Regions from separate parts of the Micromonospora sp. NBC_01405 genome, predicted to be linked through region 2. Evidence: riboswitches for the same ligand, from Rfam matches in the RefSeq annotation. Region 2 holds a riboswitch; the other holds the start of a gene.
What was found. A riboswitch is a leader RNA that binds a small molecule or an ion and turns the genes downstream of it on or off. The one in region 2 is predicted to bind cobalamin.
Positions count from the first base shown of each region.

Region 1: linked by a shared signal. The riboswitch ahead of OG559_RS23005 (VWA domain-containing protein) and the one ahead of bluB (5,6-dimethylbenzimidazole synthase) in region 2 are both predicted to bind cobalamin.

Region 1 covers NZ_CP109532.1:5,288,969-5,292,586, forward strand. The annotation lists gene cobO (cob(I)yrinic acid a,c-diamide adenosyltransferase) at 1-298, opposite strand, end outside; gene OG559_RS23005 (VWA domain-containing protein) at 298-2,307, opposite strand; cobalamin riboswitch at 2,353-2,498, opposite strand; gene cbiE (precorrin-6y C5,15-methyltransferase (decarboxylating) subunit CbiE) at 2,565-3,618, shown strand, end outside.
Region 2 covers NZ_CP109532.1:2,582,465-2,586,082, reverse strand. The annotation lists gene OG559_RS10625 (dihydrolipoyl dehydrogenase family protein) at 1-863, shown strand, start outside; gene OG559_RS10620 (crotonase/enoyl-CoA hydratase family protein) at 949-1,716, opposite strand; cobalamin riboswitch at 1,886-2,085, shown strand; gene bluB (5,6-dimethylbenzimidazole synthase) at 2,120-2,764, shown strand; gene OG559_RS10610 (hypothetical protein) at 2,833-3,177, shown strand; gene OG559_RS10605 (DUF2231 domain-containing protein) at 3,361-3,618, shown strand, end outside.

The DNA.
Region 1 (3,618 bases), 2.7 Mb from region 2:
TCCAGGACCACCCCGAGCCCATCTTGTGCCACTCGACGGGCCCGCCCTCGCCGGTCTCCTCGTGCAGGCGGGCGAGCCGTTCGAGCACCGTCTGCTCACCGATGCGCCACTTGGCCGACTTGACGAACTGGAAGACCCCGATGTCCCAACCTTGGTTCCAGGCGCGTATCGCCAGGCCGAAGGCAGCGGTCGACTTGCCCTTGCCGTTGCCGGTGTGGACCATCAGCAGCGGGCGGTTGCGCCGTGCACGGGTGGTGATGCCGTCGTCCGGGACGACCAGCGGCTTGCCCTGCGGCATCAGGCCACCCCCTCGCGCGGCGCGGTCGCCGTGTGGACGACGCCGGTGAGCCCCTCGGCGGTCACCTCACCGAGCGGCACGTGCTCGGCCTGCAGGGTTGCGGCCAGCTGCGCGGCAAGGCCGAGCCGGAAGCGTCCGGTCTCGCAGTCGACCACGACGCTCTGCACGCCGGTGGCGGCCAGGTGCGTCGCCGCGCGGTGGGCACGACCGAGCGCGTCCGGCCCGAAGGTCGCACGGCCGTCGGTCACCACGACCAGCAGCGGCCGGCGGGACGGGTCGCGCAGCGCCTCGCGGCGCAGCACCTCCGCAGAGCGCTCCAGGCCCTCGGCGAGCGGCGTACGCCCGCCGGCCGGCAGGTCGGCCAGGCGTCGGGAGGCGACATCGATGGACCCGGTCGGCGGCAGGGCGACGTCGGCGGTGCGCTGGCGGAACGTCACCAGCGCGACCTTGTCCCGGCGGCGGTAGGCGTCCAGCAGCAGCGAGAGCACGGCGGTCTTGACCTGCTCCATGCGACGTCGCGCGGCCATCGAGCCGGACGCGTCGACGCACAGCAGGACGAGGTTCGACTCCCGCCCGACGGTTTCTGCGCGGCGCAGGTCGCCCGGGGCGAAGACGAGACCGCGGCTATCGACCAAGCCGCCACGGGAACGCTGGTGCGGTGCCGCCTCGGTGATGGTGCCCGGCAGGTGCAGGCGCCTGGCGACGGACGATCCGCGCTGCTGCCCGACGACCCGGCCCTGAGGTGTGCGTGCCCGGGACCGGCGGCCGGCCTGGCCTTCGCCGGTGCCCCGTACGACGAGCAGGCGGGCGCGTGCCGGCTCGCCGGCGGACGCGACCGATCCGGCAACGGCAGGCTGCGGCGCGTTGTCCGGCGCGGGCGATCCTGCGGCGTGGGAGTCGTGGACGTCCCGGGACCGGCCGTCCTGCGGGGCGTCGTCCGGCGGCCCGCCGCCGGGACCACCGGGGCCGTCGTCGGGCCCGTCCGGTCCGGGGTCAGGGTCGTCGTTGCCCAGCAGGTCGTCGAGCCGGTCCTCGTCCAGGCCGGGCTCGTCGAACGGGTTGCGGCGCCGGCGGTGCGGCAACGCGAGACGGGCGGCGACGCGGACGTCCTCGCGGGTCACGTGCGCGCGTCCCTGCCAGGCGGCGTGCGCCGAGGCGGTGCGGGCGGTGACGAGGTCCGCGCGCAGGCCGTCGACGTCGAACGCGGCGCACACCTCGGCGATGGTCGTCAGCGTCCGGTCGTCGAGCACGACGCCCAGCACGAGCCGCCGGGCTGCCACCAGCCGCGCGCGCAGGGCGTCCTGCTCGTCGGCCCAGCGTGTGGTGAAGCCCTCCGGGTCGGCGTCGAACGCCAGCCGGCGACGCACGACCTCCACCCGCAGGGAGGGGTCGCGCGGTGCGGCGACCTCGACGGTCAGGCCGAACCGGTCGAGCAGCTGCGGACGCAGCTCGCCCTCCTCGGGGTTCATCGTGCCGATCAGCACGAACCGGGAGGCGTGCTCGACTGAGAAGCCGTCGCGCTCCACGCTGACCCGGCCGGTAGCCGCTGCGTCGAGCAGCAGATCGACGAGGTGGTCGTGCAGCAGGTTGACCTCGTCGACGTAGAGCAGGCCGCGGTGGGCTCGGGCGAGCAGGCCCGGCTCGAACGCCACTACGCCGTCGCGCAGCGCCGCGTCGAGCTTGAGGGAGCCCGTCACCCGGTCGTCGCTCGCACCGACGGGCAGCTCGACGAGCCGCACCGGCCGCTCGACGACGGGCGTGGACGCGTCGATGGGCCCGTCGGGGCAGACCGCCAGGGAATCGTCCGGGTCGACCGAGAACCGGTCGCCCGCATACGTCCGCACCAGCGGCAGCACCTCGGCGAGGCCGCGCACGGTGGTGGTCTTGGCGGTGCCCTTCTCCCCGCGGACCAGGACGCCGCCGATGAGCGGATCGATCGCGACCAGGGTGAGGGCGAGAGTCATGTCGTCGGAGCCGACGACGGCACAAAAGGGGTACTGCGCTGGCATATAGGGCTCCCGCTCGATCTGCCATGACCGTCCACGACGCGGACGCGTCGCGGCTCGGATCGAGGCCGGTCTTCGGACTTCCCAGGTCTGTGCCTGAGTTACCGCAGCGGGCCCTGTGCCGGATTCTCACCGGCTTCCCAGATTCTCCCCGTGGCCATCGGCCGTGGGGCACCTCGAACCTTCGCATCACCCTAGACGCCGTCCTGACGGCCCAGGCAGCGGTCCGGCGGCCGGGCGGACCGGGCTAGGGTGCAACCATGGAGGCGCACGTGACCGTTGTCGGGCTCGGGGCCGACGGCTGGGCGGGCCTTCCGGAGCCGTCTCGGACGCTGGTGCACGGGGCTGCGACGCTGCTCGGCGGAGCCCGGCATCTCGATGCGGTGCCGCCGGTCGACGGCCAGAAGCGCGTCGCGTGGCCGTCGCCGCTGCGTGAGAATCTGCCGGGCCTGCTGGGCGCCGCGCGCAGGCCCGTCGTCGTGCTGGCGTCGGGCGACCCGCTCGTGTCGGGCGTCGGCACGACGCTGCTGGACATCCTGGGCCCGCAACGGGTGACGATCGTGCCTGCGGTCTCCTCCGTGGCGCTCGCTCGAGCACGTCTCGGGTGGCCGGCGGAGTCCGTCACCACGGTGAGCCTGGTCGGCCGCGACGTGCGCCTCGTCGTCCCCGCGCTCGCCCCCGGGCGGCGGCTGCTCGTGCTCTCCAGCGACGAAACGACGCCTGCCGCCGTCGCTGCGCTGCTCACCGGACTCGGCTGGGGAGAGTCCAGGCTGGCCGTGCTCGGCGACCTCGGCGCCGCAGGTGAGTCGCGTGCCGAGTCGACCGCGGCTTCGTGGAACGTCGTGGACGTGCCCCGGCTGAACGTCCTGGCCGCCGAAATCCGGGGCACCGGACCGGGCTGGGCCGCGGGCGGGGTGCTCCCCGACGACGCGTTCGAGCACGCCGGGCAGATCACCAAGCGCGACCTGCGTGCCAGCGCCCTGGCCCGGCTCGCGCCCGCTCCCGGTCAACTGCTGTGGGACGTCGGCGCCGGCAGCGGCTCGATCGGCGTGGAGTGGATGCGTGCGTGGCCGACGGCGCGGACGATCGCGATCGAGTCCCGCGCCGACCGCGCCGCGCTCGTGCGTCGCAACGCCGCCACGCTCGGCGTTCCCGGCCTGCGTCTCGTCGAGGGCTCGGCGCCCGACGCCCTGGCCGGTCTCGAGCGCCCTGACGCGGTGTTCGTCGGCGGTGGAGCGACCGTCCCCGGCGTGCTCGAAGCGTGCTGGGACGCGCTCGGCACCGGTGGCCGGCTCGTCGTCCACGGCGTCACGG
Region 2 (3,618 bases):
TGGCGGTGACGGTGGTCGAGGCGGCGGACCGGGTGCTCGCCGTCGAGGAGCCCGAGGCGTCCGAGGTGGCCGCCGCCGCGCTGCGCGCGGACGGGGTGCGGATCTCCACCGGGGTGAAGGCCGAGCGGGTCGACCACGACGGGCGGGCGTTCACCCTGGGAGCGGCCGGCGGCGTCGAGTTCACCGCCGAGAAGCTGCTGGTGGTGACCGGCCGGCGGGCGCACCTCGACGAGTTGGGGCTGGACGGCGTCGGGGTGGACCCGTCCCAGCGATACCTCGCCGTCGACGACCGGATGCGCGCCGCCGAGGGCCTCTGGGCGGTCGGTGACCTGACCGGCGAGGGCGCGTTCACCCACATCGCCATGTACCAGGCGGCCATCGTGGTCGCCGACGTGCTCGACCACGTCCGGCGGGCGCGGTCCGGCCCGGACGCCAGCGGCACCGCCAGCGTGGTCGGCGGCGCGGCGAGCACGGCGGGGGCCGGGATCGCCGGCGGCGTGCCGCACGCCGACTACCGGGCGCTGCCCCGGGTCACCTTCACCGACCCCGAGGTGGGCGCGGTCGGGCTGACCGAGCGGCAGGCCCGCGAGCGCGGCATCAACGTGCAGGTCGGCGTTAGCCGGCTCGGCTCGTCCACCCGGGGCTGGATCCACCAGGCCGACGGACTGATCAAGCTGGTCGCCGACGCCGACCGGGGCGTCCTGGTCGGCGCGACCTCGGTCGGCCCGGCCGGCGGCGAGGTGCTGTCGGGCCTGGTGGTGGCGGTGCACGCGGCGGTCCCGCTGCCCCAGCTCCGGAACATGATCTACGCGTATCCGACGTTCCACCGCGCCATCGAGGACGCCCTGCGCAACCTGAGGTAGCGCCGGTGGCTCCCTGATCGTCCGACGAGCACGAGGTCGTGCCGGTGCGGTGCTGACGGTCAGGGGGCGGGTGCGGTGTGGCCGGTCAGGGAGACGCGGGTGCGCCGTGCCGGCCGGCGCCCGCGGCGAAGCGGGCCGCACCCGCCGCCGCGTCGGCCGCCAGCGACTCCGCGCCGTGGGCCAGCTCGACCGCGAAGGCCTCCGGCTCGGTCAGGTTGGCGCCGGCCAGCACCGCCGCCCGGTCATTGCGCAGGCAGGTCTGCGGGTGGCGGGCGATCCCGGCGGCCAGCCGCTCGGCCTCCACCCGGGCCTCACCCGGCGCGACCAGCCGGTTCACCAGACCCATCGCGTACGCCTCCTCGGCCGGCACCGGTCGGCCGGTGAGGATCAGGTCCATCGCCCGGCTCTCGCCGATCAGCCTGGGCAGCCGGAAGGTCCCCCCGTCGACCAGCGGCACCCCCCAGCGCCGGCAGAAGACCCCGAGCACCGCGTCGGACTCGGCCACCCGCAGGTCGCACCAGAGGGCCAGTTCCAGCCCGCCGGCCACGGCGTACCCGGAGATCGCCGCGATCACCGGCTTGGACAGTCGCATCCGCGTCGGGCCCATCGGGCCGTCGCCGTCGGGCTCGACCCGGTTGCCGCCGGGGGTGCCGATCGCCTTCAGGTCCGCCCCGGCGCAGAACGTCCCGCCCGCTCCCCAGAGCACGGCCACCGCCGCCTCCGGGTCGGCATCGAAGGCGCGGAACGCGTCGGCCAGGGCCCGGGCGGTCGACCCGTCGACGGCGTTGCGGGCAGCCGGCCGGTCCAGGATCACCGTGGTCACGGCCCCGGCGCGTTCGACCCGTACCCCCATTGGCGTCCCTCCTGGTCGGACGGCTTGACCCTCGGCTGCGGGCCGCCGGGCTGGCGGTGCATGCCGAGGTGGCCGGCGGGCCGGCCCTCGGGGTGGTGGTGGACACCCCGACATCGACCGTAGCGGCCCGTCCGTCCCGACGGCGCACGCGCGCGGCGCTAGCATCGGCGGCGGCACGATCATGTGAGGTGCCCCGCGTCTGCGGGGAGAATCGGGAAGCCGGTGGGAATCCGGCACGGGCCCGCCGCGGTGACCGGGGAGCCGCCGTCCACGCGCGTCACGCGCAGCCACTGGCCGCACGGCTGGGAAGGCGGACGGTCGGGCGTCGATCCGGGAGTCCGAAGACCGGCCTCGCGTCGGGTGCCCACCGCAGCGGTGGGCCGAGCGCAGCGGGAGCCTGCCTGTGGACATCTACGACACCATCCACCGCCGCCGGGACGTCCGGGCCGAGTTCACCGGAGAGCCGGTGCCGGCGGACACCCTGCACCGGATCCTCGACGCGGCGCACGCCGCGCCCAGCGTCGGATACTCGCAACCGTGGGACTTCGTCCTGGTCCGGGACGCCGAAACCCGCCGCCGGTTCCACGAGCACGTCCAGGTCGAACGGGATACGTTCGCCGCCACCCTCGACGGCGAGGCGGCCGAGCGGTTCGCCCGGATCAAGATCGACGGAGTGCTGGAGTCGACCCTGTCGATCGTGGTCACCTACGACCCGGCGCGGGGCGGCCCGGCCGTCCTCGGGCGGCACGCCATCGCCGACGCCGGCCTCTACTCGGTCTGCCTGGCCATCCAGAACCTGTGGCTCGCCGCCACCGCCGAGGGGATCGGCGTCGGCTGGGTCTCCTTCTACCGGGAGCCGTTCCTGGCCGGGCTGCTCGGCATTCCGGACGGCATCCGGCCGGTGGCGTGGCTCTGCCTCGGGCCGGTCAGCCACCTGGCGACCGTGCCAGACCTGGAACGGCACGGATGGCGGCGGAAGCGTCCTCTCGCCGAGGCGGTGCACCACGACCGTTGGGCGGTAACCCACCGGCGAACGGCCGATTCATGAACCTCGATTGCTGAGATAGCGTGGTGTTCACCCTCGGTACCCAACCCGCTACGCTCGGGAGGATCTTCATGCGTGCCACCGTCAGGGTCCTGCTCGCCTCCGTCCTCACCACCCTCGGCCTGACCGCCGCCGTAGCCACCCCGGCCCTGGCCAGCGCCCCCGCGCCCTTCTGTGAGTCCGGCGGGTCGCAGTTCTACTGCGACGCCACCAGCACCGGCACGACGACCTGGACGGTCACCTGGTACTCCGGCAGCGTCGGGACCTTTACGAGCGCCGGACCGACCCTCTTCGCCAGCTGCCCCTTCTCCAACATCGGCCTGCAGGTGCGGGTCAGCTACAGCTACTTCGACGGCAGCGTGACCCAGTACAGCGACACCGATAGGTTCATCTGCCGCAGCGGCCCCTGGCAATAGTCGCCGGGCCCCGCGCTGCTGGCCGGTGGCAGCGCGGGGACCCCGCCGCCGGCACCCGGGCCGGTGACGTGCGGGTCCGGCGGCGGTGTCGGCCGCGTCCCCGGACGGCCGGTTGACACGTACGGCGACAAGCTCGTCACCGCCGACCGGTTTGCGACCGCTCCTGCCGGGAAGCCGGACGGGATGCGGGCACTCTTGACGAGAATCGAACAGAACTCGGCGCTGGACCGGGTCGGGGACCGGTTGCAGCGCGCCGTCCAGGCCACCATCCGCCCGCAGCGGGTGCGCGACCTGCTGCACGGCGTCTTCCTCGGGCATCCGCTGCACCCGGCGCTGGTGCAGGTGCCGGTGGGCGCCTGGATCAGCGCCGCCGTGCTGGACCTCATGCCCGGTCAGCGTCGGGCGGCCACCACGCTGGTCGGGCTGGGCACGGTCGGCGCC